DNA from 2 places in the Prochlorococcus sp. MIT 1304 genome. Region 1 is predicted to be linked to the other one. Evidence: predicted binding sites of a transcription regulator. Region 1 holds the regulator's gene; the other holds the start of a gene.
What was found. The regulator NtcA, encoded in region 1, controls nitrogen genes in cyanobacteria. The targets are predictions, from matches to a motif close to GTANCNNNNGNTAC.
Positions count from the first base shown of each region.

Region 1 (15,186 bases):
CCATCTCCAGCATTAAGAACCGAAGTCTTGGAATTTATTGCATCAAGTTTTTCAGCGATCTCAAAGGTTATGTAACTTGATGAATGTCTGATCACTAATGTATCAGCTCCCATAGCAGAATAAGTTATGGCAGTATCAATTATTGTTTCGCCTTTTGTTAAAGAACTAGAGGATGGGGCAAATGTCTGGACATCAGCAGAAAGTCTTTTTGCTGCAAGCTCAAAACTATTTTTTGTTCTTGTACTAGGTTCAAAAAATAAAGACGTTACTAAAGTACCCTGTAAGGCTGGTATTTTTTTCGTTCCTGAATTCTTTAGTGCATCAAATCTATTAGCTAATTCGAATACTGACTCATAATCTTTTATTGAAAAATTAGCTAGTGAGTGGATATGTTTATGAGGCCAAATTTGCATTACGTTTAAAAGATAAATGATTATTGAAATTTAGGTGTTCTGTCACCTTTTAATCTTTTACTTACACTCCTACTATTTTTGAGATACCAACGCCATTTTATATTTTTTGCCTTTGATATGCCAATTCTCGTAGTTTGAATAAGATCTTTCTCTTCTAAATTGGATTTTCTTGGAGAAATCCATAAAGATTTGTTATTAAGAACTTCAAGTGAGTTAAATGAAATGTCTATGCTGAATGTCTTAGTAACAAGGCCAGGTCCAGAAGCTAATCTTTCATTCTTTTTAGAGATAAAAACTGATCTTATTAATACTCCACTCGCTAAATTTTCTTTATCAGTAACTATGTTTAAACAATGATGAATGCCATAAGATTTATAAATATAAAATGTGCCAGGTTTGCCAAATAATGATTTGTTTGATTCAGTCATTTTGCGGTAGCCATGGCAGGCCTCTTCTTCCTGTGAATAAGCTTCAGTTTCAACAATTACCCCTTTAACTTGATCTATCTCATTATTTTTTTTTATGAGGTGACAGCCTATTAGATCAGGAGCAACAAGTTTAGCGTGCCTGTAAAAAAAATTTTTTGGAAATAATTCTTCTTCTATTTTTCAATATTTATCTAATAACATATTTAGCTGAGAAAAATAGTTAAGGCTATTAATTGATATTGATTTACAAAAAGATGTGATTATTTTTTTAAATTATTTGAAATTCAAAGGATATGTTCATAAGCTGTTCTTAATAAACTATTATTTAATAAGAAAAATATTAAAGGTATGACAAAAATAACTAAAGAGGAAGTAAACAAAGTTGCTAATTTAGCAAGATTAGAACTTAACGAGAATGAAATTAATAATCATGCAGAACAATTAGAAAAGATATTGGATTATATAAGACAACTTGAAAAAATTGATACAGATGATGTTCCCTGTACAACGAGAGCTATAGAGGTTGTTAATGTATTTAGAAAAGACGAAAATAAAAATTCTGATTGCAACGAAGAAATCCTAGAATTGGGCCCATCTAGAGAGGATAAATATTTTAAAGTACCAAAAATAATTAATGAGTAAGTTAGTTGCTTCCAATAAATGTCTTGTTGACTAACTTTAATAAAAATTTTTTTATTTTAAAGCCTGGATATAAATTTATTATTTTTCTTATTTTCCCCCTCTTTTTGCTATGACTCCTTACACCTATTAATAAATCATAAATAAAGTTAAAAATGTCTTCTTGACTTTCAAATATCCCAACCCTTTGAGGGGAGCCTTTTTTATCCAATAATGGCTTAGTTTTTTCATAAGCTATTTTGTATTCAAACCAAGGAATCGAAGGCCAAAGATGATGAATGAGATGGTAATTTTGTCCCATTATTAATAAATTCATAAATTTGCTTGGATAAACTCGAGAATTTATCCATTTATTTCTTGATCGAAATGGTCTATGGGGTAAATAATCAAAAAATATTCCTAAGGTAACTCCTACCATTAATGCTGGGCCGAACCATAAATTATAAATTAAATTCATAAAGTCAAATTTCAAACCTGCCAAAATAATTGTTATGAATATTGATCTTTCAATTCCCCATTGTAATAATTCATATCTTCGCCAGAGTTTTCTTTGAAAGAAAAACACCTCATGATAAAAAAATCTTGGAGCAATTAGCCAAATTGGACCAAAAGTACTGACAATATGGTCTGGATCATTTTTGGGGTGATTTACATGAATATGATGTTGTAAATGAACTCTCGTAAAAACTGGGAAGCTAAACCCTAAAAGAATAGCTGAGCCATGGCCCATTGCTTGATTTATCCAAGGAACCGGATGAGCAGCTTTATGACAGGCATCATGGATAACAGTACCTTCAATATGTAAAGCTAAAAAAGCAGTGGCTACAAGTAAAGGTAAAGGCCAAACACCTCTATACCATTGCCATATGCTAAGAAAAGCAAGAAAATAGCCACCAAAAAATAAACCTAATGTTGGATTCCAAAAACTTGGCGGATCTACGTAATTTTTAATCTCTTTTTGCCAATTAAATGTTTTTGAAGAATTAGTATTTTTAGTTGTATTTTTAATGGTTAAGTTTGAAATCGTTTCCTTTTATTCTTTAAATAATATAACTAATATTTTAAGTTGATTGCATGCTCAAACATAAAAAATTTCTTTCAAGAGATTTTAAATTCATTTTTAATGTGTCAAATTTATCATCTTCAGAAAAAAAATTTTTAAAATAAACCTCTTTCAATTATTATTTTATTTGAGCGGTCGTGGCGGAATTGGTAGACGCGCGAGTTTTAGGTACTCGTATCTTCGGGTGTGGGAGTTCAAGTCTCCCCGACCGCACTTAAGGAAATTCTGAAAGATAGTTTGCTTATTTATATCAACTCTTATAATTCAATTAAGTAGTTAATTTAATGAATAGTTTAATATTTTATTTGGGAACTTTTTATATTTTAGTTGGGACCATTTTTCTAACTGTACCAATAATTTATCTTGAGCTCGGTAAACCAAAAGACTTAATAAAAGCTTTTTTAAATTTATTAATAGGTTTGATATTAATAATTAAAAATAAAACATTAGATGAATCATTTTTTGTAATTTTCCTTTTTTTAACAGTACTAGTTATTTTTTATCTAGTAGAGCTTTTTTGGTCTAGATGGTACCAATTGACAGATAACGAAAAGAAAAAATTAACTACCTTTTTAGAGTTTAAAAATAACTTTTTGAAAATAGTGGAGTCTATTAATCTAGTATTGGGTGATTTTACGAAACCTTCAAATTTTTTTAATTTTGGTAGCAATAATAAAAATACAACCCAAAAAAAGTGGGTTAGAAATGATAAAAATGATAATATAAAATTCTGAAATCAAATAAATTGGTTATTTGAAACATCCCCTAAACACCAGGTCGATTAAGAAAGAATATAATGAATTAGATTTATTTAAATAATTCTTTTGATCACCAATATTTCTTATATCGTCGTATGAAATCTCAAAATAGCAAAGAACAAAAATCAGACTTTTCCTATAAAGAAACTCTAAATTTACTAAAAACTGACTTCTCAATGCGTGCTAACTCAGTTTTGAGAGAACCCGAGATTCAGAATTTTTGGGCTAACAATGATATTGATTTCCAATTAGGTTCAAGCAATTCAGGCGAAATATTTACATTACATGATGGCCCTCCTTATGCAAATGGAGCTCTTCATATGGGGCATGCCCTTAATAAAGTTTTAAAAGACATAATAAATAAGTACAAAACCTTAAAAGGATTTAGGGTTCATTTCGTACCTGGTTGGGATTGTCATGGGTTACCTATTGAATTAAAAGTTCTTCAGAATTTAAAATCTGATGAAAGAAAGAATCTTGATACTCTAAATTTAAGAAAAAAAGCAACAGATTATGCCCATATCCAAATTAATAATCAAAAGGAGGGTTTCAAAAGGTGGGGCATATGGGGAGATTGGAATAACCCTTACTTAACTCTTAAGAAAAGTTATGAATCTGCTCAGATTGGAGTATTTGGGAAAATGTTTTTAAATGGCTATATATATCGAGGTCTTAAACCTGTGCATTGGAGTCCAAGTTCAAGGACTGCACTTGCAGAAGCAGAATTAGAATACCCTGATGATCATTATTCAAAAAGTATTTATGTTTCATTAAAAATCACTAAAATACCTGAGGAAATTCAATTAAATTTCATCCAAAAAAATATAAATATCAAAAAAGATTTTTTTCAAAATAATTCTTTCATAACCATTTGGACCACTACTCCTTGGACCATACCTGCAAATGAAGCAGTTGCAGTAAATCCAAAAATAAATTACATTTTTGCGATCGATGAAGAGAAGCGAATTTACCTTTTTGCTAAGGACTTATGTTCTGAAATAAGTAAGAAATTTAATAAAGATTTCAAGGTGCTTTTAGAGGTTAAAGGCTCCAAATTGGAAAATATTGAATATCAACATCCCTCTAAGAATAAAAATTGCAGAATTGTAATTGGAGGAGACTATATCACTACAGAATCAGGGACTGGAATTGTTCATACTGCTCCTGGACATGGGATAGATGATTTTAATGTGGGTCAAAAATATGATTTACCAATAACATGTGTTGTTGATGAAAAAGGTAACTTAAATGAATATTCTGGGCAATTCAAAGGATCAAATGTCTTGAAAGATGCAAATGATTTAATTATTGAATATTTAAAAGTAAATAATTTGCTTCTATTGCAAGAAAATTATAAGCATAGATATCCGTATGATTGGAGAACCAAAAAACCAACTATTTTTAGGGCAACAGAACAATGGTTTGCATCTGTAAATGGCTTTAGATCATCTGCATTGAAGGCAATCGAAGATGTTGAATGGATGCCAGAGACTGGAAAGAAAAGAATTTATTCTATGGTTGTAGGTAGAGGAGATTGGTGTATTTCTAGACAAAGGTCATGGGGGGTCCCTATTCCAGTTTTTTATAAAAAAAATGGTAATGAGATCCTGCTTAACAAAGAGATAATTAATCATATTCAAGAGCTTTTTAGTGAACATGGAGCAGATATTTGGTGGGATTGGGATGTTAAGAATCTTTTGCCGGAAAATTATGCAAAAGAATCGGATCTATGGAAAAAAGGAAAAGATACTATGGACGTCTGGTTCGATTCAGGATCTAGCTGGGCCGCAGTGTGTGAACTAAGAAGTGAATTAAAGTATCCTGCAGATCTTTATTTAGAGGGTTCAGATCAACATCGAGGATGGTTTCAGTCTTCTTTGCTAACATCTGTAGCAGTAAATAATAAACCTCCATATAAAAAAGTTTTAACTCATGGTTTTGCACTTGATGAAAACGGAAGAAAAATGAGTAAATCTTTAGGAAATGTTGTCGATCCAAATATAATTATTAATGGAGGTAATAATAAAAAAACTGATCCCGCTTATGGTGCTGATGTTTTAAGACTATGGGTAAGCTCTGTAGATTATTCGGTAGATGTTCCAATTGGTTCAAATATACTCAAGCAACTTTCAGACGTTTATAGAAAAGTACGTAATACTGCAAGGTATCTTCTAGGTAATATTCATGATTATGATCCTAAAATTGATAGTTTTGAAATTGATCAATTGCCTCTCTTAGATCAATGGATGTTAGGCAGATTAGTTGAAGTTACAGATCAAATATCAAACGCTTATGAAAATTATGAATTTTCAAAATTTTTCCAAATTTTGCAAAGTTTTTGTGTTGTAGATCTATCAAATTTTTATTTGGATATTGCGAAGGATAGGTTATATGTAAGTTCTAAATCTCAATTTAGGAGAAGATCTTGTCAGTTCGTTATGTCAAAAGTTGTTGAAAATTTAGCCGTACTCATTTCTCCAGTGCTTTGTCATATGGCTGAAGATATTTGGCAAAATATTCCATATTCAACTAAAGAAAAATCAGTCTTTCAAAGAGGATGGCCAATATTTTCGCAGTCATGGAAAAATAAAATACTTAATGAGCACATTTCAAATTTAAGAAATTTAAGAGTTGAAATTAACAAGGCCATAGAAGGATGTAGGAACAAACAAATAATTGGAGCAGCTTTGGAAACTGAAGTTAATTATTTACCGGAAGATAAAGCTTTAAAAGATTCACTTACTTGGCTAAAAGAATTTGGCAATCAAGATGTAGATTTATTTAGGGATTGGCTTATAGTGTCAAACTTCCAAGTGGTATCCGATTTGGTGGATAATTCTCTGGCTACTGATAACAATGCACTCGGTAAAATTCAAATAAATAAAGCTCAAGGGCAAAAATGTGATAGATGTTGGCACTATCAAAAAGAAACTTTTAATGGAATCCAAAATACAAAATTATGCAAAAGATGTTCAAATATAATTAATTTTGAATTTATTTAAATCCAGTTTTTTTGATTCAAAAAGTAAAGTGAGTTTTGATTTTCTCTTATAAAATTTTCTTCTGTTCCTGTTAATGGTGCTTTATAAAGTTTAAAGTTTGTGATCCTATAAGTAAGTGCTATTACTTTTTTTTCTGAATCTATCTCAATTGGATGAGTTGTTGAGCTACTGTAACCTCTGAAAATAATTATTTCTAATTGTTCTTTTTGATTTTTTTCTCGAAGGAATCCTTCTAGCTTAAGTATCCTATTAGGTATCTCGGAACTTATTCTTTCAAGACTATTTATTAAATCAATTTTTGTCATTTTCTGAGAAACAGGAGTTTCTTCCATTTTTAGGTAATTTGATTATTGACCATTGAAAAAGGCCTAAAGTATAAATTAATAATGAAAATAATCCTAAGAATTTTGATATCGTCTGGGTAAAGTTAGCTCCAAAGAAAAAATTAAATAAGTCTTTCATAATAATATATAAATTTGAAGAAGGCTGAAGCCATATTTCACACGCATCGGAATTAATAAAAGAAAAGCAGCTGAAGTTTTGTAAACTCTGAATAAAGAAATTGAGAGATATAAAAGTTATAGTCCATCTCCATATTTTTGTCGTTGTAGTAAGGGAGTAAGAAAAGTCATATTCTCTTAATTCATCATTAATGTCGTTCCAAAACCAAACTGAAACTGTCATTAATAATGTTGCAATATTTGTTACCACAAGCGCATAATTATATTTTCCTATTAAAAGTAGAAGGCTTATAAAAAATAAAATGGATACTTTCCAATAAATTGATAGAAGTTTAATAACTGCTTTATTTCTTTTTTTAATTGACCAGATGGATAGAGTAAAAGGAATACCAAGAAGGAAAATTATTGAAAGTTGAAATGATAGCCAAATAGAAAGTTGATTAAAAACGTCCAAAACTTTTTCTTTTTAAATACATAATAATTAAACATCAAACTGTTACTTTTGAACTTACTATTGTCATAGTTATGAATATTATGCATCCTTATATTATTGCCTAGGAATATATTGATAATTGTATGAGACAGCATGTTAATCCCCTTAGTAGTAATTTCAATCAAATCGAGAAATTACCTTCTTTGAGCGAAATGTTTGGTGATTCTAAATCGAATCTTCATTTGGATATAGGCTGTGCGGCTGGTGAGTTTCTATTTGATTTAGCTTTAGGTAATACCAGTTGGAATTATTTAGGAATTGAAATTCGTGAGAAATTAGTCAAAAATGCAAAATTAAAAGTGATTGAAAGAGAAATCAAAAATCTATATTTTATATTTGGTAATGCTAATAATATTTTGAATGATATGCAAAATAAATTTATTATCAAAAATATAAAAAGTATTTCTTTTTATTTCCCTGATCCCTGGTTTAAAAAGAGGCATTATAAAAGGCGTGTAATTCAGCCAGGATTTGTTAATATGCTCTCAAATTCATTGCAAAAAGGGACCCTAATTTTTATAAAAACAGATGTAAAGGATTTATTCAATTATATGGATTGCACCATATCAAGTAATTTTCATTTTAAGACAATAGATAAAAAAGATTTTAATTATTCTGAAAGTTTTAATCCAATTAAATTAAAAACTGATCGGGAAAAGTATGTGATTTATAACCAACTTGATATTTATGAAAAAATTTATATAAAAATTTAATTCATGATTAATATCTTATTTTATCAATTTCTAAAAAGAGTTTGTTCGTTATTTCGCTTGATAAAGAATCAACTTTCTCATGATTTTTGGCCTCAACTAGAACTCTCATTACAGGTTCTGTACCGCTAGGCCTTATATAAACTCTACAATTTTCCGAATATATTGTCTGAAAATTTTTTATAGATTCATCAATTAAGATTTTGTTTTCTGGATTTAATTTATTAAAATTAAAACCTAATTTAATATTAGTTAGTTTTTGAGGGAAAGGTTCGAAACTACTTTTAAGCCAATCATTTAAATTAATATTTTTCTTTTTACAATATTTGGAAATTTGAAGTGCTGTCAATATCCCATCACCAGAAAAGTTATTAATTTTTGAAAGTATATGACCTGATTGCTCACCTCCCAAAACAGATCTTTTTTTCTTAATTGCGTCATGAACATATTTATCTCCTACATCAGTTCTATATAAAATTCCACCAATTTTCTTCCAGGAATTTTCAAAACCTAAGTTTGCCATTTCTGTCGATATTAGTAAATTATTTGTGAGAAGTTTTTGTTCCATAAGTTCTCTACCCCAAAGAAAAAGAATATGATCTCCATCCAGCACATTCCCTTTTGAATCGATTCCAATTACTCTATCGGCATCTCCATCGAAGCTGAATCCCATATCCGCAGGACTCTCTCTTATTGCTTTTTTTAATGGTTCGAGGTTAGTAGAACCACAATTCAAATTAATTTTCAAACCATTTTTAGAGTTATTGATAACCTTTACATCGGCACCAAGAGACTGAAAAATTTTTCTTGCGCAAGTTGTTGCTGATCCATAGCATGTGTCTAGTATTATTCTCAACCCGCTTAAACTTTCTCCATCCATTGTTTGGATTAGGCTTTTAATATAAGTATCCATAAGATCTTTATTGGCTTTTAGGGGAACCACTTTTGTAGGAATTGATATATTTTGTTTTGACTCTTCAATTATTTTTTGAATTTTATTTTCAAAGATTTTAGTAATTTTTTGACCATTATGATCAAAAATTTTTATGCCATTATATTCTGGCGGATTATGACTTGCAGATATCATAATCCCACTACTTAGGTTCTCTTCTTTGATTAAATAAGGTATAGCTGGGGTAGGGCAGATTCCAAGATTTATAAATTTTTTACCACTTTCATTTATACCTTGTGTTATTGCCTGAAGCAGAATATTTCCACTAATTCTTGTATCTCTTCCAATTAATATTGGATTTTTATTTTCCAAAGTCGAACCTAGAGCATAACCTACTTTGTAGGCTAGAGAATAAGTTATCTCTTCATTAAATCTTCCTCTTATTCCATCAGTTCCAAAGATTGATTGCATAATTAAATTTCAGTAATCAAAGAAATTTTTGATAGCTATTCAATCCTTATTTTATCAGTTGATTAAAAGCTTATAGATTTCAATTCTCTATATTCGTTTGGCTTATTTAAGATACCCTTAATTAATAATACCTTAATAGTGCAATCTAAAAGTCAAGAACCAATTTTCAAGACAAATTTAAAAATAATAATTGTTTTGATTATATCTGTTTTTATTATTTCAATGCTTTTGTTTAAAAATTTATTTTTCAAATCAACTTATCTTCTAAAGAGTTTTGGAGAATTATCTGTTGACCCTGAAATAGCTTTTACAAATAATAAACCTACATTTCTGGAATTTTATGCAGATTGGTGTGAAGTTTGCAAAGAAATGGCTCCACAAGTTTCTTCTCTTAAAGATGAATATGAAAAAGATATTAATTTTGTTTTTTTAAATGTTGATAATCAAAAATGGGGTAATTACATCAAAAAGTTTTCTGTCAATGGGATTCCTCAAGTTAATCTTTTTGATAAGAAAGGCAATTTAATATCTACTTTTATTGGTAAACAAGATGAAATAAAAATAAGAGAATCTATTAATAATTTAGAAAAAGAAGAGAATCCCTATGAGGAAATTGTTAATGCTGAATTTTCAATAATTCAAGAAAATAAAAAAAATGAGGTTAATCCTCGTAGTCATGGATAATTTTTACCATCCTAAAGATTTTGATACAATAGGAAAACTTTTTTTAAAAATCGACTTGCAATTCTGAGCGATAGACTTGTGTTCTTTTTGGGTGCCGTTAGCTGATCTTAAATGAATGTAATGGATCCACGATCTACATGATCCAGACATATAGATTCTTGTTGGAGTAGCTAATGGTAAAACAAATCTCGCACATTCTTTTGCTACGCCTTCAGCGAGTAAATCTTCATATAATTCTGATGCAGCCTGAAAATGTAAACCAATTTTTTCATTGAATCTTTTTTTTAACTCATCAGGGAGATCGGGGATTGAATTTTGCCTATTTTTGAAATCTTGACGCCTTAGTTCTGGTAAGGGAATATTACCCAATTGAGAACTATCTGCATATCTCTGTGAAAATTCCTGGAAAGTAAATGATCTATGTCTTAAAATTTGTGCAGCGATACCTCTGTTGGTTTCTATTTGTAAAGTCATAAATGACTGTTCGAAAACGCTCCAATGTTCATTTTTAATGCAATAACTCAATAATTTTGAGTAGTCCTCATTTTCCTGATTTTTTGGGTTACTAACTCTTGCAATGTAAGCCATTGTTTTTTCTGCATCAGGAGTTAGCGAAATTAGTTCAACTTTACTCATTTTAGATTTTCGCTAGAGTCACCTTTTCTGGTTGGTTTTGATATTTACCTCTTCTATCTTCATAGGTTGTAGAGCATGGATCACCTTCAAAAAAGAGTAGTTGGCAAATGCCTTCTTCTGCATAAATTCTGCAATCTGCACCAGAACTATTACTAAACTCTAAAGTTAGATGACCTTCCCAACCTGCTTCTGCAGGTGTCGTGTTAACAATAATTCCTAGTCTTGCGTAAGTGCTTTTGCCAATACAGATCACAGTTATATTTTCTGGTACTTTCATCTTTTCTAAAGCCACTCCTAAACCATAGGAGTGAGCAGGAAGAATAAAAAAGTCTCCATCATTGTCATGGTGAAGAACAGTTTTTTCTAAATTATTAGGATTAAATTTTTTGGGATTCATCACAGTCCCAGGGATATGTCTGAAAATTAGGAATTCTTTTGATGAAAGTCTTAAATCATATCCATAGGATGAACATCCGTAACTCAAAACTGGCTTTTGTTTATTGTCAGGTTCAAGATGCCTCACTAAATTTGATTGAAAGGGCTTTATCATTCCTTCCGAGGCTTTTTGATTTATCCAGAGATCATTCTTTAGCATAGTTTTATGAGCGAAGTTCAGTAATTTGGTTGGCCATTAATAATAGATCTTTGGGTATATCTGTACCAGTAAGGATTACATCTCCTGATATAAATCGGTTTTCAAGTGTTGAAATCAAATCATCTTTATCGATAATTTTCATGTCAATAGCTAAAAAAATTTCATCAAGTATCATTTGTTCATACTCTCCAGACTGTAGTTTTTTTTTGCAAAAATTCCATAATTCAAAAGTAGATTCATGAATAGATTTTTTTAAATTTTTATTATTTTCAATTTCTTCAGAATTGTATTGATCAAAAGAATGTGATGATCTTACCCAGGTCAAATTACCGCATAGCTTTACTGCATTATCAATTCCTTGCTTGACTCCTCCTCTCATAAATTGTATTAAGAGCACTTTTCTGCCAAGAGCAGCATTTCTTAGAGAGTCTCTAATGATAGATGGGTAACTTCCTCTGTATGATGATTGATAAATTTGAATTTGCCCATTTTGCGTAAATTTTTGTCTGTTGATTTTGTTAGAAGTATTTATATTTACAACATCAAGATTACTTTTGGAATATAGATGAGATGAACTAATTACCATTATTTAAATTCTTTCTACATGCAGTATAATTAGAATCTATTGACACTGCATATAGTGTAATTTTACTTAAAAAAGGGTTAATCAAGTACAAACTGATTTTTAAAGGGTTATCAATAAACCAATAAGAATTTAAAATTGTTACTGTTGATACAAGAAATTTTAGAGTGCCTCCTTAAATTTTTTAATAGTAAAGATATTTATGATACCTGCTTCACGAGGATTCAACCGCTTTAGTTCGCAACAGTCAGGACAAAGTAAAATCAATTCTGTTGGAGAACGTTTCCCAATTAATAGAACTTTAATGGAAGTGATTAAAGGTCTAGATGGAGCAAACACAGAAATGGTTGAAAGATCTAAAACAATATTTTTCCCTGGGGACCCTGCTGAAAAAGTTTATCTCATAAGAAGAGGTGCAGTAAGATTGTCAAGAGTTTATGAGTCAGGTGAAGAAATAACTGTTGCTCTTTTAAGAGAGAATAGTCTCTTTGGTGTTTTATCTCTTCTAACAGGCCATAGATCTGATCGTTTTTACCATGCCATAGCATTCACAAGAGTTGAAATGATAACAGCACCTGCAAATTCTGTTTTAAGAGCTATAGAGGAAGATGCATCAGTAGGACTACTTCTTTTACAGGGCCTTTCTAGTAGGATCCTGCAAACTGAAACTATGATAGAAACTCTTACACACAGAGATATGTCTTCTCGTTTAGTAAGTTTTTTAATGGTTCTTTGTAGAGACTTTGGAGTTGCAGGTGAAAAAGGTATTACAATAGATCTAAGGCTTTCACATCAGGCAATTGCTGAAGCTATTGGTTCTACAAGAGTAACCATTACAAGATTATTGGGAGATTTAAAGGATTCAGGGCTTCTGAATATTGAAAGAAAAAAGATCACAGTATTCGATCCAATTGCTCTTGCAAAAAGATTTAATTGATTCATCATTAATTATGATGTACTGAGTGTATACAAAAATGTGGCTTGGATTTTAATTGTTTTTTTAATATTTTTAGGGGGACTTATTGCACCATTTGGGGATATTCTTGGAACAAAGATCGGAAAAGCAAGATTTAGTATTTTAAAATTAAGACCGAAAAAAACAGCAACTATAATAACTATAATTACAGGAGGGTTTATTAGTTCAATATCAATAGGGTTATTGATTTTAGTTAGTGAAGAATTTAGGCAAAGGCTTTTTGTGGATATTCCTTTGTTGCAAAAAACTTTAGATAAAAGTAAAAAAGCTTTAGTCCCTTTACAGAAAGAGCGAAAAGAACTTGAAAGTAAAATTATTCAAAAAGAAAACGAGTTAAATCAATTAAAAAGTAGTATTAAAGAATTTAGGAGAGGCAATATTGTTATTAAAAGAGGGCAAACTTTATTTATTGCTGAGGTTAATTCCAGCTCAAATATAAAACTAGACTTAACAAAAATCTATAATGAAGCTGATAAATTTGTTAGAAAAATTGTTTTCCCGATTAATAAAGATGCAAAAAATATTCTTTTGTGGAGACCTAGTGATATCTCAAAAATTGAGACAATAGCTTCTAGAGGCGGCGACTGGATTTTATTAATTAAATCAGCAACAAATGTTTTAAAAGGGGATAATTATGTGTTTGTATCTCCTGATTTATTAGAGAATAAATTTATAGTCAAAAAAGGAGATGTCATTACAAGTGCAATTATGGAAAAAAGTGATTTAAATTTTAAAGAAATAAATTTAAAAATAAAATCACTGTTAAGAGAAACAAGGGATGAAATTAAGTCAAAAGGTTCACAAGTTGTTGAAATTAATACAAATGGAAATTTTGTAAAAAAAATTAGAGACTTTCTTCAAGAAAATCAAAATGTAAATTTTATGTTAGAAGTAGTATCTTTGAGAGATAGCAAAACTGTAGAACCCATAGTCGTTGAAATTAATATTGTAAAGATTGCATCTTAAATGGCTAGAGTAGTAACTATTGATCCTGGAAAAAGTAAATGCGGCTTAGTCCTAGCGGAAATTAGTGAAAAAAAAGTTTACAAAGCGATCATCCTGAAAAGTGAATTACTTGAGAATTATCTTAGAAATTTAATTTCCGCTGAGGATATAGAACAAATTATTATTGGCAATGGCACCACCAGTAGAGAAATTAGAGAAAAACTACATTTCTTTAAAAAAGAAATAATAACTTTTGAAGAAAAAAATACTACCTACAGGGCTAAAGCGAGATATTTTGAACTTTTTCCAATTAGTGGCCTGAAGTTTTTAATACCTAGAGAAATTTTTATTCTTAATAAAAACCTTGATGCCATATCAGCTTTGATTATTTTAGAGGATTACTGCAGAATGAAGTTTACTTTGAATCAGAATATAGATTTTAAAACTTGGCTGAAATAGTGAATTTATATTCATTCCCTGCTTCTAGTTCATAATCTTTTTTTAGTAAAAACCTCAATAAGGCATCCTCAATTAAAGCTCTTCCCAAAGGTGGATTTACTGTTAGTAAACCTTTATGAAAAGACCATATAAAAGTCCACCGAAATTGACTAGCTTTTACAACCCCCTGAATTTGCTTTTTTGAGAAGGAATATTCCTTAACACTTACATTGGCAATCGTTTCAGGTTTTGAACGCATTACTTAAGGTTAGTCTTGGTTAAAAGAGTTTAATTCATTAATTATATGATCTTCTTTTTTAGTATTTAGATGTTCGAGGGATTCTATTACTCTCTTAAACACTTTATCCAATATTAATTTTTCTTCTAGAGAAATATTTCCTAATACATGTGAAATAGTATTGAAATTATTTTCTCCTTTTATTAGGGGAGGTGACCCAATACCAATTCTTATTCTCTTAAAGTTTTGTGACTGCAATTGTTCAATGATGCTTTTAAGCCCGTTATGTCCACCTGAGCTTCCTTTTCTTCTAAATCTTATTTTTCCAAGGGGAAGATCTTTATCATCGACTATTATAAAAATTTGATCTAAGTTTACTTTGTACCAATCAACGATTGCTCGGACAGCATAACCACTGTTATTCATAAACGTATTTGGTAAAAATAACCTAAAGGTGTAGTTATTGATTTGAAATTCTGAGCAGGAACTTTTAAGTTTATCTTTTAATAAAAAATTTGAATTATATTTTTTTGAGAGCTTTTCAAGCAGCAAAAAACCTATATTGTGTCTACTGTTGTAATATTTTTTCCCAGGATTCCCAAGTCCAATTAAATATATTTCATGCATGATGTATATCTAAATCTCACTTAATTGAGAATTATAAATATATATAAACTATAACTAATTAAAAAAACAAAATTTCAAAAAAAGTTATTTAGCGATAACTATGTGAAATAAATAACTTCTTGAGAAAATTTTAG
Region 1 is NZ_CP138974.1:736,918-752,103, forward strand. It holds gene SIB45_RS04005 (aspartate carbamoyltransferase catalytic subunit) at 1-413, opposite strand, end outside; gene SIB45_RS04010 (DNA-3-methyladenine glycosylase) at 434-1,018, opposite strand; gene gatC (Asp-tRNA(Asn)/Glu-tRNA(Gln) amidotransferase subunit GatC) at 1,190-1,483, shown strand; gene SIB45_RS04020 (fatty acid desaturase) at 1,485-2,489, opposite strand; tRNA gene SIB45_RS04025 (tRNA-Leu) at 2,675-2,756, shown strand; gene SIB45_RS04030 (hypothetical protein) at 2,828-3,277, shown strand; gene ileS (isoleucine--tRNA ligase) at 3,397-6,303, shown strand; gene SIB45_RS04040 (hypothetical protein) at 6,300-6,635, opposite strand; gene SIB45_RS04045 (DUF3177 family protein) at 6,595-7,218, opposite strand; gene trmB (tRNA (guanosine(46)-N7)-methyltransferase TrmB) at 7,341-7,970, shown strand; gene SIB45_RS04055 (phosphoglucosamine mutase) at 7,978-9,330, opposite strand; gene SIB45_RS04060 (thioredoxin domain-containing protein) at 9,469-10,014, shown strand; gene thyX (FAD-dependent thymidylate synthase) at 10,018-10,650, opposite strand; gene dcd (dCTP deaminase) at 10,652-11,245, opposite strand; gene SIB45_RS04075 (cob(I)yrinic acid a,c-diamide adenosyltransferase) at 11,250-11,831, opposite strand; gene ntcA (global nitrogen regulator NtcA) at 12,031-12,765, shown strand; gene SIB45_RS04085 (DUF3084 domain-containing protein) at 12,805-13,770, shown strand; gene SIB45_RS04090 (hypothetical protein) at 13,771-14,208, shown strand; gene SIB45_RS04095 (DUF3146 family protein) at 14,189-14,446, opposite strand; gene pth (aminoacyl-tRNA hydrolase) at 14,456-15,052, opposite strand.

Region 2 (15,186 bases), 390 kb from region 1:
CGCAAGGTTCTGGTGTGTCTATACATTCAGGATCATTTGGATATAGTTCACAAAAATCAGGCGGCTCTATACATTCAGGATCATTTGGATTTAGATCGCAAGGTTCTGGTGTGTCTATACATTCAGGATCATTTGGATATAGTTCACAAAAATCAGGCGGCTCTATACATTTAGGATCGTTTGGATATATTTCACAAAAATCAGGCGGCTCTATACATTTAGGATCATTTGGATATAGTTCACAAAAATCAGGCGGCTCTATACATTTAGGATCGTTTGGATATATTTCACAAAAATCAGGCGGCTCTATACATTTAGGATCGTTTGGATATAGTTCACAAAAATCAGGCGGCTCTATACATTTAGGATCGTTTGGATATAGTTCACAAAAATTTGGAGGCTCTGTACATTTTGGATCATTAGGATATAGTTCACAAGAAGCGCTAGCAATTTTTGTTTCAACTCCACAAGTTATGTAATTCTTAGAACCTCTATCAAGCTTTTTTGATGAATATTCTTTTAGAAGAGATATTCCACTTATCGGACTGTAACATCCTATTACTGCACTTCCTTCTTCCGCAAATAAACCACCATTTGGATTGGCCTTTACGAGAAACATTGATCCTTCATTTTCTATTTCACCAATTCTTAATTCGACCTTATAATTTCCTGATGGCGAGAAAAATATTTCATCTTGTTTTTCAACTTTTGTTGGCAATGAATTTCTGCAAACAATATTCCCCTTCTCTTCTGCTTGATTAGCGATACATTTTTGAAAATTTGCGAATTTAGATAACTGCCCTATATCTTTTGGTAAAAATCCATAAATGCCATAATATGATTGCGATGATTTGAGCATCGAATTGACAATTAAACTTGCTTCTTTTTGCCTTGATTTGTTTAACGATGTTTTTAAAGGAGGAACTATTAGTCTCGCAGTTAATCCAAGAAGAGAAACAACAATAATAAACTCTAGGAATGTAAATCCTTGTTCGAAAAATGATTTTCTCTCAAATTTCTTTTTACGAAGATTTTTTTTAATCAACTTATTATTGAGCTTCACTTATATATCTTGTTTTAAATTTAAAAGGTGCAATGGAAATTGATGTTACGGCAGATCCGTTTCCATAAACTTCTAAATTTTTCTCTAAATTTAGACTGAAATATCCTTCTGCATTTTGATTTAAATTAACTATTGGAGATAGCTCAGAAACAAAAAACATATATTTCGTTCTATTTCCAGAAGCTTCAATAAAGTTTGAATCCATTCCTATTCCGGTCATTTTAAATCCGTTATATTGAAGATCGCATCTTGAGGTAGTACCTCCGTTATTTACGCAATACTTATTATCGATATTTTTTTCTCCTCTCCAATTAGTAAGCTTCGTATTAAATTCTTTGGGAATTGATATATTACTTTTTGATTGGATGACTTTTGTAGGCCCTTCTTTGCTAGTAGCCCAAAAATAATTGCCAGATTTATACTTACCAGAAACAGTAAAGTTATTCTTAAATATTATTGATATAAAACTATATCCACCTTTTTTAATATTCATATCTTCTGAAAGATAAAATTTCTTATTTTCATTGAGATCATTTTGACTAGAAAGCTCACTATTTAATAAATTTATACATTTTGCCCCACTAAAATCGGGAGAGCTTCGATAATTTGGGAAAGGATTACTTTGACACACATCAATTCTTCTGATTGTTGCTTTAAATGAGTTAGCTCTAATAAGGCATGCAGTTTTTCGGGGAATAGCACCATTACAATTTAAAATTCTTGCTGATGAATAAACAGGTTTATTAAAATTCCATGCAAGAAGAATAAAATAACCAATAAATAAATTTAATATCGATATCTTTCTCATAATTAAAAGTTCTTTAGGTGAATCTTTTTAAAATTATGTCTAATAACAATGATTAATATCTTATACCTAATTTAGGATCAATCCAAATGCATTTACCTCTCTTTACAACATATTCGCCATTTTTATTTTTAAATATACTTCTTGCTGTTAATGTTTTTAAATTAATTATGTTTAGATTTTTGATGAACTTTTGATTTTTATTTAAGTCTTTGTAGTATTCAATCTTAGTTATCAGTAAATTATTTTTTTGAATTACAGAAAAAATCTCACTACTGTTTTCGATAAAAATACCTGATTCTAATCTTTCACTTATTGGTAAAAACTCATCTTTAATTTCATCATAGTAATGTAAAAAACCAGTATTTATATTAAAGACATAATCATTATAATTTTTTTCTTTGAAATTCAATTCGCATCTTAAAGCTTGAAAATCTTCAAATACTATTGGAGTATTTTTTGAACATCCAATTATAAAAAATAAAAAAAATAAACATAATTTATTTTTATTTATTAGTTTCGAAGAATTGTATCTATTCAATTTTTCAATAATTTAGAATTTTAAGCTACCTTATATGATTCATTTATTTTATTCCAACCTTCCTTCTGAAGTATTAATAGTTTTTTTTGTGCTCTTATAGTTGTCAGTCTTTTCTTAAATATTAACTGCTTATTCTCTGATTTAATAATTGCCCAATAAATAATAAATCCTTCATTAAAAGGGTTATTAAAGTCCCTTTCAAAAACCACTAATTTACTCTTGTTTTTATTAACTAATGAAATTTCGGGATACATCACAATTTAGAGTATCTTAATTCAGTTAACAACCTCATCTCCATGTGTCAAGTGAAATTACTCTTGGCATCTAATAATTAGTTCTTTATTCTTTTTTTTTTAATTCAATAAATAAGGCTTTGACTTTATATGATTTTAAAGATTTAATTTGCATAACAAAAATTTAAAAGCCTAATAATTTTATCTAGCAAATGATTCATAGGAAAATTCTATTTTTAATTATCTTTATAAATTTTCTGCTTGCATCATGTGCATTAATTAAACAAGATATTAAAAAAAATGATGTCAAAAAAATAAAAATATCTGAAGAGAAGAAAATAGCAAAAGTTGTTGAGGAAAAAGATCCCAGAGACTTAAAGGAAGAATTAAATTTTCCTGAGGAAAATATTAAAGAAGTTAAACTAACTAAAATCAAAATAAATAATAATGAAAAAGTTGAAAATATTGAAAAATTAAAAAAAGATTTTTATCTAAACTTTGCTTTTGGCTATTCAAATTTAGAAAATTATGATGTTTATAATACTTCCACAAATAGAGCAATATGGGATGATAGGTACACTGAATTAGGTCATACTATTGAGATAGGTTTAGGTTATGACTTTGGGAAAATAAGAACAGAAATATCATATGCTCGAGAAAATGGAAGATTTGATGAATACCTTACTTATTTTGACAATAGTATTACTAAAATTGGAAATGAAAGAGGGAAATTGCATAAAGATTTTTACATAGTAAATATTTACTATGATTTCAGATCTAAAAAAAAAATCACTCCATTCATTGGCTTAGGAACTGGATTTGTTAATAGTGTTCAAGATTCAGCTCCTTTTATTCCTGAATATGTAAGACAAGCACTTGTTTTACAGTTAAAAGGAGGTTTGAGTTATGAGTTTTATGATAAAAATGTCATGTATCTAGAAGGATTCATTAGGAATGCAAAATCTCACACAACAAACGATGGCTTGGGTACACCTTATATCTACGAAGCTAAAAAGGGATTTGATTCGTCAGGAATACAAATAGGATTTAGAAGAATTCTTTAAAATAAAAATTTCTATGCAATATATTTAATTATTCAAACCTAAAACATTGTGAGGGATTTCTAGGGTTCCAGTAAATACATTTAGGTCTTGCTTCTTCAGCTAATCTAGCCTCTTCAGCTAATCTTTCTTCTTCAGCTAATCTAGCCTCTTCAGCTAATCTAGCCTCTTCAGCTAATCTAGCCTCTTCAGCTAATCTAGCCTCTTCAGCTAATCTTTCTTCTTCAGCTTTTTTAATTTGAAACACTGTAAAACAAGACATAAAATCTTTTTCTCCAACGTTGAAAGATGAATATTCTTTAATGTTTGATATTCCTCCGATTGGGTTAAAGCAACCAGTTACACTACTACCTTTATCTTGATAGCCCATTCCATTTGGAATTGCTCTTACTTGAAAGATAATATCAGAATTATTTATTTCAGTGGTTTTGAGTTCAACTTTATAATTTCCTGATGGAGAGTAAAAATAGTTTTCACTACCGTCTATTGCGGCAATAGTATTTGGATTACAAACTTCGCTACCTTTTATCGCAACTTCTTGAGAGATACACTTATGGAAAGATGCAAATTTACTAAGCGGTTTTATTTTAGTTGGTAAAAATGATGTCAATGAATAATTAGCTTTTACTGCTTTAAGTACACTATTAACTATTAGAGTCGCTTCTTTTTGCCTTGCTTTATTAATTACAGCCCCAAACAACGGAAGAGATATACTAAAAGTTAAGCCAATAATTAAAGTTACGAGTAGAATCTCAACAATCGTATATCCTTGTTCTTCTCCGCATAAAGTATTTTTTTTAGGAAAAAAGATTTTTTTAACCATAAATCTAACAAACCATACCAAGCATCTCACTTTATATTCTTTTGTCTAGCTGCATATAAAAAAGACTTATATCCTGCTACTTAGCTATATAAAAATAGTTTAAAAAAAATGTAAGAGTTTTATATATTTGATTTAAAAAAAAATTAACTATAGAGAATTTAACCAAAATTAACATTTTCTTGAAATAAACCAAATAAGTTATTCCCAACTATTGCGGTGATTATTAATACGAATGCAACTATAGCGAAAAGAGCACTAACATCTTTTATATCATAAGGTGCTTTGAATAAGGGTTTCTGGTCTGCCATGGTTATTAAATCTATAAGCGCAATTTAATCATATTAGTTTAATTCTTGTGAGAAGTATTAAATAGTTATTTAGTCTTAAGGTTGGACAAAAAAAAAGCCACTAAAAGTGGCTTTTTCTTTTAATGGTTAAAAAACTAGCTTGTGTAAGCCTTTCCTCTATAAGTTAGTTCATTGTGCTGCTTTTTAGCTGCTTCTTTGTTTTGGACGTATTTTTGTCCTCTGTAAATAAGAGTCATTTTTTAAGCTCCGGTTTCGCTTAAGTCCCCGTTCCATGGCTTAAGTCGATTTGCGGCTTGCTATACGCAAGTTGAACGTTTTGGTAGCGGTTGCTACAAATTTATAATAACATTCATTGAAATTATTTGTCTAGGTTTTTAATAAATAAACTTAATATATGAATGATAGATTAGGTTTCTGCTAAAAATATTTATACATTTTTTTTATGTAATTACTTACAGGTTACATTTTGTTCGTTTTTGACAAGTATTTTTTATTTAATGAACTTTTAAATGTAAAATTCTTAAGATTATAAAATTTGTTTTATGTTTTCTAGAAGCAAAAAACCTACAGTAAAAAAATCTGCAATAGTTGAAGAGACTCCATTATTTGCTCAATTATTACCATTCGCAAACAGAATGAATGATAAGGTCCAATTGGTAAATGCTTTGGCTTTTACTTTTATTATGGGATTCTCAATTTTTGGAATTGCTCTATGGAAACTATCAGGGCTGACCTAAATATTTTATTTTTGCAAAGCATCAATTTTTGATTCTTTGTTTTCAATTATGGTTATTAACCATCTAGAGGCTAGCCCTCTGGATATTGATCTATTTTTTAGAAATCTACATATATATACGTGTAGATTTTTTTCGTTTTTGGAGTTAAATTTTTCCTCAAAATCTAAGATATCCTCTTCTGATGTTCTTTTTCTTAGCTCGTCCACCAATGCATGACTGGAGGAATCGTTAAAGAAGTTCCCAATATTTAAGCTTAATGTCATAAATAATTTATGTCCCTATTTAAGAGGTAGCCATAAATTAAATTTTTAAAAACTAATTTATATTTTTTATTTACAAATAACTTAATATCTAGTCTTTTGGTTTAGCTAGAGGAAGCAGGCACTTATCTGAATCACAACCTGCTGGTCCTGCTTCAGATAGTTCTCCAACATCATATTTATTCAAAGCGTCAAAGAAATCGTTATTAACTTTCCTTTCTATAACTTTATTTTGCAATGATATATATTCCTCTTTACTAATTGGTTCAAAAGGTAATCTCGGGAAAGTAGCGTTGGCACTAAATCGAGCTAGCAATGCCGCTGAAATATATCCCTCATTATTTTCTATAGCATTATGTATAGCCTTAGCTAGATCCTCTATTTCGTTTTCTCTAAATTCTACTGTTGCAGAGGTATTATGCTCTGTGTAAAATTTTTGCACTTGCATGTAAAAATCAAATTGAGCTAATGCTGAGAAATTATTTATATCTATTTGGTCCGCTCCGTCTATATTTGCCCAACTAACTTCTGTAGGGATTTCAACTAACCATTCTGTGCATCTAGGATCAAATGGATTATCAAGCAAGCAGCCATTTTCATCTTTATCAGATTGAGATGGAACAACTGAGTAACCATAATCCATGCAAGCTAAAGCAATTGGATCATTTTTCCTGAAAGTTATTCTTCTAATGAATCTTTGAGCTTTTGGCGGATGCCAACCTGGAGCTGCCCCAGTTAGAAGACTTTTAGTCCCAGCTGGCTGAACAGTTGTGCATCGATTTGGCCTTCTTAGATTATGTTTATCACAATATTCCCATACAGTTTCTTTTACTATTTTTCTCCAAGAATCTAAGAATTTAGCTTCTTTTTCTTTGAATGCCTTCCCTTCTTCGCTATTAGGCCTTCCTGCTTCCCACCACTTCAACCATGGCGTCCCAAAAGCATGTACACAGAAGTCAAATAGTCCTGTAAAACTTACCCCAACAATAGGGTCATATTCTCTACTTTTTCTGTAACGCTCAACTTCAAATTCATGATTAAGTAAGCATGCTACGGAAAGAGCTGCGGCTTTAAAAGCTTTTTTTTGCTCTTCAAAATCTCCCGGATCAATCTGATTTAAATGAACTTCAGCCAAATTACAGTGGAAATCATTTCCCAAGATCTCCCCGCAAGGGTTAAGTCCATATCTACTCATCCTGTGGTCTAACTCTTCTTCTGAAAATGGACCATAACTACTATTTATCCAATTTCTCGCTTCATCCTTACCTTGTTCTGAGTAAATTTCAATAAATTCCTTTCTCAATTCATCATCTTTGAGAATATCTGCATTTGACCTTGCGATTGCCTCTGGAGCAAATTGAATAGCTCCCTCACCTGAATGGAATTGTTTTGTAACTGCATCCAAAACAGTTTGGTAAGTTGGTTTTGTATGGTAAACCCTAGTATGATTAGCCATCCTGAGAGCATCTTTTTCAGGATCTATTCTCCAATTACCATTCTCATCTTGACTCCATAAATTTTCTTTTGCCGATGCTGCTTCCTTATCATCTGAAGCAAATTGTCTCATCCCAGCGCTTCTTCTTATATTCCCAGCAACTATGGTTACCGCAGCTTCATCAATTAATAAACAACACTCCACTGTACTTAATTTCCTGCCAATTGCCTTTCCAAGAAGTGATGCGACTCTGGAGTAAAGATCTTTCAATTTGATAGGATTTGCCATCCCACCAAAACCTTTTAATGATTCTCCAGCAGGCCTAATATCTTCCAAATCAATATAAACATCAATTTCTCTTTCAAGATTTTCATTACTTGATGCCTCAAGAAGATATTTGTAGCTATCTACCCATCCTCTTCTGCTATCTCCAACTTTGATATGAAGGTCTTTCCCTTTGATTTCTAATGATGATTTTTCTTTCCTTTGATTTATAGGAGTTATTCCAACTTCACTAACTGATTTGATATTTATTTTGTTTATTACCGTAGGTAAATTGTTTATAAAATGAGGCTCAATTATTGCCCCTGTACCACATCCCATCATTGCTAAGTCCATCATCAAAGCAAAGGCTTCCCAATCAATTAAGTTTGTAGAAGTACAGTTATATGCCCCAGAGAAATTTTGGTTTTTATTAATCCAAGGAGTCCCTCCAATCCATAACCATCTCCCTGAAGGTTGGGCTTTTTGGTTGCTTTGCATCTCTCTCATTAGGATCAATTCTTCATCAGAAAGTTTTCCTAATTCTTTTAAGCCTGATAAATTCCTTTCACCTACTTCGCTCCAGTTCTCCCTTTTGCCAGAGATAGTTTTCCTACTGTAAGATCTAAAAAAAACAGGATAAGCAGCTGGAGCAGTCTTTGGAAAATCATCTTTTTTAAGATTATTGGAATTGCTCTCTGAAGAAGCTTTATTTGGTGCAACAGTCACGATAAAAAAAATGTATGTAAATAACCCGTACTGGAAGAATAACTCTACCTGTGGCGTCTGCAACCATTCTTACCACTATTTAACGGTTTGTGTAGAATTATGTTTAATATGAAATCTTTGTTAAAGAAAAGATATGGAAAGAGTTCCGGAACCTGAATTAATGGAAGAAAAAGAGCAGGTAATTTCTTATGATGAAGCTGATTTCTCAGAAGGGGAAGTTAATCTAATTAATCAGATAGATTATTATCTTTTAAAAAAAAATATTCTTTTAGGTGAAAAAGATTTAATAGTTGATTTAGGATGCGGCCCAGGAAATATTTCTGAGAAGTTAGCAACAAAATGGCCTAATACTGAAGTCGTTGGCATAGATGGTTCTAAAGAGATGATTTTGAGGGCAGAATATAATAAAAAAATTTCTAATGATCCGAAAAAATTAAAAAATTTACGATACATTTGTTCTGATATTAAAGATATTAGATCAAATGATTTTTTACTTAAAAAAAGAATTAGTTTACTTGTAAGTAACAGTTTGATCCATCATATTACCAATCTTGAAGATTTCTTCAACACCATAAGAAGTTTGTCTAGTAACATCACTGTGAATTTTCATAAGGACTTAAAAAGGCCATTAGATGAAAAGTCCGCTCTAGAGCTCAAAGCAAAATGTTCAACTAAATATAATTCGATTTTAACTAATGATTATTATGCCTCTTTAAGAGCTTCTTATACTTTCAAAGAGTTAAAAAATTTCACTTTGGAGAATGATCTATCCTCTTTAGATGTTTTTGAAGACGGTGATAATTATTTAATAGTCTATGGTAATGTTTTAAAAACTAATTGAAAGGCCCTTATAGTAAATAAATGAGCTTAGGTACTAAAATTCTAAATAATAAAGACATACTGGAAGCGGTAAATAAAAGAAGAAATTTTGCTATTATTTCACATCCGGATGCTGGGAAAACGACTCTTACTGAGAAGCTTCTTTTGTATGGAGGTGCCATTCAACAAGCAGGAGCCGTAAAAGCTAGGGGTAATCAGAGAAAAGCAACCTCAGACTGGATGGAACTTGAGAAACAAAGAGGTATATCTATAACATCAACTGTATTGCAATTTGAATATGAAAGATCAGTAATCAATCTATTAGATACACCAGGACACCAAGATTTCTCCGAAGATACTTATAGAACATTAGCTGCTGCTGATAATGCAGTTATGTTGGAAGATGCTGCTAAAGGACTAGAACCTCAAACTAGAAAATTGTTTGAAGTTTGCAAGATGCGAAAAATACCAATATTTACTTTCATAAATAAAATGGATAGACCAGGAAGAGAACCATTTTCTTTACTTGATGAAATTGAATCAGAACTTGGATTAAATACCCTACCTATAAACTGGCCAATTGGGAGTGGCGAAGAATTTAGAGGGGTTATTGATAGATTTTCGAGAGAGGTGATTTTATTTGATAAAGCAGTGAGAGGGAAACAATCGAATGAGAAAAGATTAAGTCTTGAAGATAAAGAGGTATCAAAATATGTAGAGAGAGATTTACTTGAAAACTCACTTGAAGAATTGGAGGTTCTTGATGAGGCAGGATCTAAATTTGAAAAAGAAAAAGTTTTCAATGGCTCTTTAACCCCAGTTTTCTTTGGATCTGCCATGACTAATTTTGGCGTAAGGCCATTTTTAGATAGTTTTTTAAAAATGGCACAAAAACCAACGTCAAGAAATAGTAATAAAGGGGATATTGAACCTGCAAGCGATGAATTTAGTGGGTTTGTTTTTAAGCTTCAGGCAAATATGGATCCAAAGCACAGAGATAGGGTTGCTTTTGTAAGAGTTTGTAGTGGTAAATTTGAAAAGGATATGTCAGTTAAACATTCCAGAACTGGGAAAACAATTAGATTATCAAGACCACAAAAAATATTTGGGCAAGATAGAGAAGTAGTTGATGATGCCTATCCTGGAGATGTTATTGGTTTAAATAATCCAGGGATGTTTTCTATTGGAGATACTCTTTATACTGGTACTCATCTGGAATATGAGGGCATACCATCCTTTAGTCCTGAAATATTCAGCTGGCTAAGAAATCCAAATCCCTCAGCATTTAAAAATTTTAGAAAGGGTGTTAATGAACTTCGAGAAGAAGGTGCAGTTCAGATTCTTTATGACTTTGATGAGAGCAAAAGAGACCCCATACTCGCAGCCGTTGGTCAATTGCAGTTGGAGGTAGTAACTCACAGATTAAAAAGTGAATATGGTGTAGATGCAAATCTTGAAGCAATGCCATATCAATTGGCTAGATGGATTTCTGATGGATGGCCAGCCATTGAAAAACTAGGCAGAATATTCAACTGTAAAATAGTTAAAGATTGTTGGAATAGGCCAGTTATTCTTTTCAAAAATGAGTGGAATCTAAATCAATTTGTTGAAGACAATAATCAATTAAATTTAAACAAAGTTGCGCCCGTTGTTAGTGGAGTCGAACCAATTGTTTTATAAAGTCTTAATGGATTATAAAATTAGTTAATCTGTTAGTATTGGTAAAAAATTTTGGATTTAAACAGTAATAAAAATAATAACGAAAAATCACCTTATGAAATTTTAGGTGTAAAAGAAGGTGCTGCTTTTGAGGATATTCAGAAGGCTAGAGATAATAAAGTTAAAGAGGCTGGAGAAGATTTAATTTTAAAAGCGAAAATAGAGTCTTCCTTTGATCAATTACTTATGGGGAGTTTGAAAGCCAGACAATCAGGAAATGTAAGCTATGAAGCTGTAAGTGCTTCAAAAAAAGAAAAACAAATTAATCAATTTACTAATAATAATTTTCCACTGCTTTCTAAAATAAAAAATTTAAATAATAACTCTAAGAACTTAAGTCAATATAGTTTGCCAAAAATAACGCCTCCTTCATTTGATAATCTTTCAATAAAAATATCTGTTGGGTTATTATTTTTAATTTTGTTATTTATTAGTCCCGACTCTAATAATAGACTTTTACTTTCCATCTCAACATTAATACTTACCTATACTCAAATTAAATCGGGGAAAAGATTTATAGGTTCTCTTGGTTGGAGTGTTACCTTTCTTTCGATAGGATTAATATTTGGTGGATTACTTGAAAATAATTCTTTCATTCAGGAAATTTCAAATAATTCTCTATCGATACAAAAAATTCAAAGTATTCCAGCCATGGTTATTTTATGGCTAGGCGTAATTTTCTTATGATTGATTTTCTATCATCAATTTAATTTCTTCATAATTTATAAGATATTTATTCTTACAAAATTCACATACTAATTCTGCATTGCCATCTTTCTTGAGGATGTCCTCCAACTCGCTCTTATCAAGCATATTCATTGCATTTAAACTTCTTTGTTTAGAACACTTGCATTTAAAACTAACTTCTTGTGAACGAGCTTTTTCAGATATTGATTCATCGTCGATATCAGGAAATATTTTTTTTATCAAGGAAAGAAGATTATCTTTTGATTGAAATAGATCTTCGCTAAAAGAATTTACTTCTTTACATCTTTCTTCAAGTAGTGAGACTAGTAAAGGGTCAGTATCTTTTTTAGGTAAAACTTGAGCTAATAATCCACCACTACAAATAATTCCTTGATTTTGAATTTTTTCTCCAATAAATACAGCAGAAGGAGTTTGTTCTGAATGATATAAATATGAAGCTAAGTCTTCTGCAATATTCCCATTTACTAATTCAACTGTGCTTGTAAAGGGTTCTCCAATTCCGCTATCTCTAATAACATTTAAATATCCAGTACCTAATGCTTTTGTGAAATCAAAAGAATATTTATTACTATCTATTTTGACTAGATCCAATTCTAAATCAGGATTTCCTACATATCCTCTGACTTTACCGTCTCTACCTGCATCAACCAGCAATCCCTTCAAAGGTCCGTCAGAACGTACTCTTAGGGTTACTCTTCCATGCATTATCTTCATTGAACTTGCTAAAAGCAGTGAGGCACTAAATGCTCTCCCTAAGATGCAGGTGGTTAGATAAGAAAGATCGTGTCTTTTTTTGGCTTCTAGGGAAGATTCTGTTGTTAAGACAGCAACTAATCTTATTCCACCATTTGCTGCAGTGGCTCGTACTATCCTATCCTGCATGATTTTCTTTCATAAAATTTTTGATTTTCCCTTTTTCCAAGAATAATATCCTAGAAGTAATTCCCTCAAACATTTCAGGTTCATGAGTAACAATAATAATTGTATTTTTATTTTTTAAATCAAGAATTAAATTCTTCACATCATTCCTCATTGAATAGTCTAATCCAGCAGTAGGTTCATCAAGTAAAAGAATTGAGGGGTTTCTAAGAAGTTGAACTGCTACAGCTAATCTTCTTTGTTGTCCGCCACTTAGTTGTTCTGGTGGTTGGGTCAGATTAATTTTTTTCAAACCAACTTTATTCAAGACTATTTCTATATTTTTTTCTCTTAAAGATTTATGGCCTATTTTTAGTTCCTTCCCAATGGTTGTACCTATAAAGTATCTTTCAGGAAATTGGAATACTACTCCACAAAACCATCTTCTCTGTCTAGAAGATAAAATTTTATTCTTCCAAGTAATTTCCCCTTTTTGTGGATTTGTTAATCCGCTTATTATTTCAAGTAGTGTTGTTTTCCCAGAACCACTATTGCCACAAATTAATATGATTTCATTTTCATGAACTTTTAAATTTAAATTGTCTATAATTTTTCTTTCACCAGTTTGGGGTTGATAAGATATTTCTTTTAAATCAAGCATTATGAATTAAGTTATAGGTATGAATTTTAATCTAGTAATAACTTACTTATAATAGCTATAGATCTAAAAAGCTATTAGTCAATATGAATATTATTTTTAGAGAAGTTGATCCTTTTAATTGTTGGATATGGATCAGGTTTTCAGAATCACCAACTCAAGATGAAAAAAATTATTTAGATGGTGTTTTTGATAGTTGGTACGTTTTAGGAAGGTTAGGTGGATTTAATTCTGAAAATTTGCAAACTCATGAAGAAGGTTCTGATCTAAGTTGGATGTCCTATGATAATGATCAAAAAAACGCATCTCTTCCAGCCTTAATGCATAATTTAGGAATTATGGAATATCAAAACCTATGGGGAAGATGTTGGGTTGATTTTGGGACTTCAGACTCCATTTCAATAGATATATTAATTAATTCTTTAAATGAGATATCAAATAATTATGTAAAAATTGAAGATTTAATTATTGGGGGTGAAAATAATGATTGGGCAATTGAAGAACATGAAGATTTAGTTTTCAAAGATTAAGTGTTTTAGATGGAAGACTTCACAAGATTAATTATTTCCCATGAAAGAATTGAAAATATTAAGAACAATAATTTAAAACTAAATAAAGAAGAGACTCATTATATAAACAAAGTAATGAGGATAAAAAATGGCAAAGAAATTTTTATAGCTAACGGAGAGGGTTCATTATGGAAAGCTATAAAAATTAAAAATGATTGTTTAGAAATAGGTCAATTAAAAAAACCTTACTTATTTCAAGAGCAAGAAATTCACTTGTTAGGCATAGCTGTTGTTATACCAAAAAGTGGTTTTGAGGATATTTTAAAAATGTGTACTGAAATCGGAATTGACTTTATACAGCCATTATTTTCAGAAAGACAGGTAAACAAAAATTTAAATTTTTCTAGAAAACTTTTGAGATGGAATTCAATTATTAATGAAGCAGTTGAGCAAAGTGAGAGATTATGGAAACCATCTATTTTAAATGGTATGGATATTGTTGAATGGCTAAAAAGTAGAGACAATCAAGAAAGAGTTTCAATTTCAATAACAAGAGAAGAAACACTATATGACTTAAATCAATGGTTAAGAAAACAACAAGAATTTGTAAATAGAAGAGGAGGTATTTTTTGGAACGTAATTGGCCCTGAAGGAGGATGGTCCTCAAAAGAAATTGATTTTTTTAATAGAAAAAATATTGCCTTTGTTAAACTGTCTGACACTATCTTAAGAACTTCAACGGCTAGCATTAACGCATCATCAATTCTAAATCAGTGGAGAATTGATTTAAAATTAAGGAATTAGATAAATATGGATATAATTAAAAATCAATTTTTTATAGGTTTTTGCATTAATTTCATTTTGATTTATATATTTTGCAAGATTCCTTTGATGACAAAAAGTGGTTGGATAAGTGCAGGCATTTTAGGCACAATTTTGTGGGGATGTTTGTCTTGGCAAGGATGGATGTCAGTTGTAATTTATTTATTATTTGGATCTCTCGTTACCAAAATAGGTTTTAAATTTAAAAAAGAACAAGGAATAGCTGAAAAAAGAGGTGGGAGGAGAGGTCCTGAAAATGTATGGGGCTCTGCAGCTACAGGATTATTTCTTGCCATTATGACCAAATTTAATGCTGCCAACGTCGTAATGTTTAAAGTAGGTTTTGCTGCAAGTTTTGCTGCAAAGTTGGCAGATACTTTTGGCAGCGAAATTGGAAAAAGATTTGGTAAAGACACATATTTAATTACTTCACTTAAAAAGGTTGAAAGAGGAACTGAAGGAGGAATAAGTTTAGAAGGAACATTAGCTAGTTTTTTGGGATCAATATTTATGGCTTTTATAATGCTTCGTCTATCAATTATTTCTACAAAATATCATTTTATAGTTGTTGTAGTTTCTGGATTATTGGCAACACTTACCGAAAGTATTATTGGTGCTAAATTTCAAAACAAATATAAATTAAGTAATGAATTGGTAAATGCTATTCAGACAAGTATTGCTTCTTTTTTTGCTATTTTTGCTCTTGTTTTATATTCATATTTTATAAATTAGAAATATTTGGGAAGCCTTAGGATTCCTTCCATTTTGTAAGAGTTTCCCAGCTCTTAAGTCTTTGGAAAAGCCAGAAATGACCTTCGGAATTTAGATGAATTCCAT
Region 2 is NZ_CP138974.1:1,126,826-1,142,011, forward strand. It holds gene SIB45_RS06260 (hypothetical protein) at 1-1,045, opposite strand, end outside; gene SIB45_RS06265 (hypothetical protein) at 1,050-1,871, opposite strand; gene SIB45_RS06270 (hypothetical protein) at 1,924-2,409, opposite strand; gene SIB45_RS06275 (hypothetical protein) at 2,430-2,663, opposite strand; gene SIB45_RS06280 (hypothetical protein) at 2,855-3,706, shown strand; gene SIB45_RS06285 (type II secretion system protein) at 3,735-4,526, opposite strand; gene SIB45_RS06290 (hypothetical protein) at 4,685-4,834, opposite strand; gene SIB45_RS06295 (DUF4278 domain-containing protein) at 4,969-5,070, opposite strand; gene SIB45_RS06300 (hypothetical protein) at 5,377-5,571, shown strand; gene SIB45_RS06305 (RNA recognition motif-containing protein) at 5,577-5,834, opposite strand; gene nrdJ (ribonucleoside-triphosphate reductase, adenosylcobalamin-dependent) at 5,923-8,256, opposite strand; gene SIB45_RS06315 (class I SAM-dependent methyltransferase) at 8,390-9,097, shown strand; gene SIB45_RS06320 (peptide chain release factor 3) at 9,118-10,755, shown strand; gene SIB45_RS06325 (CPP1-like family protein) at 10,807-11,481, shown strand; gene hslO (Hsp33 family molecular chaperone HslO) at 11,476-12,384, opposite strand; gene SIB45_RS06335 (ABC transporter ATP-binding protein) at 12,374-13,021, opposite strand; gene SIB45_RS06340 (DUF3531 family protein) at 13,105-13,548, shown strand; gene SIB45_RS06345 (16S rRNA (uracil(1498)-N(3))-methyltransferase) at 13,558-14,331, shown strand; gene SIB45_RS06350 (TIGR00297 family protein) at 14,338-15,081, shown strand; gene SIB45_RS06355 (GDSL-type esterase/lipase family protein) at 15,098-15,186, opposite strand, start outside.
Region 2: the regulator NtcA is predicted to act here: its motif matches at 5,154-5,167, upstream of SIB45_RS06295 (DUF4278 domain-containing protein).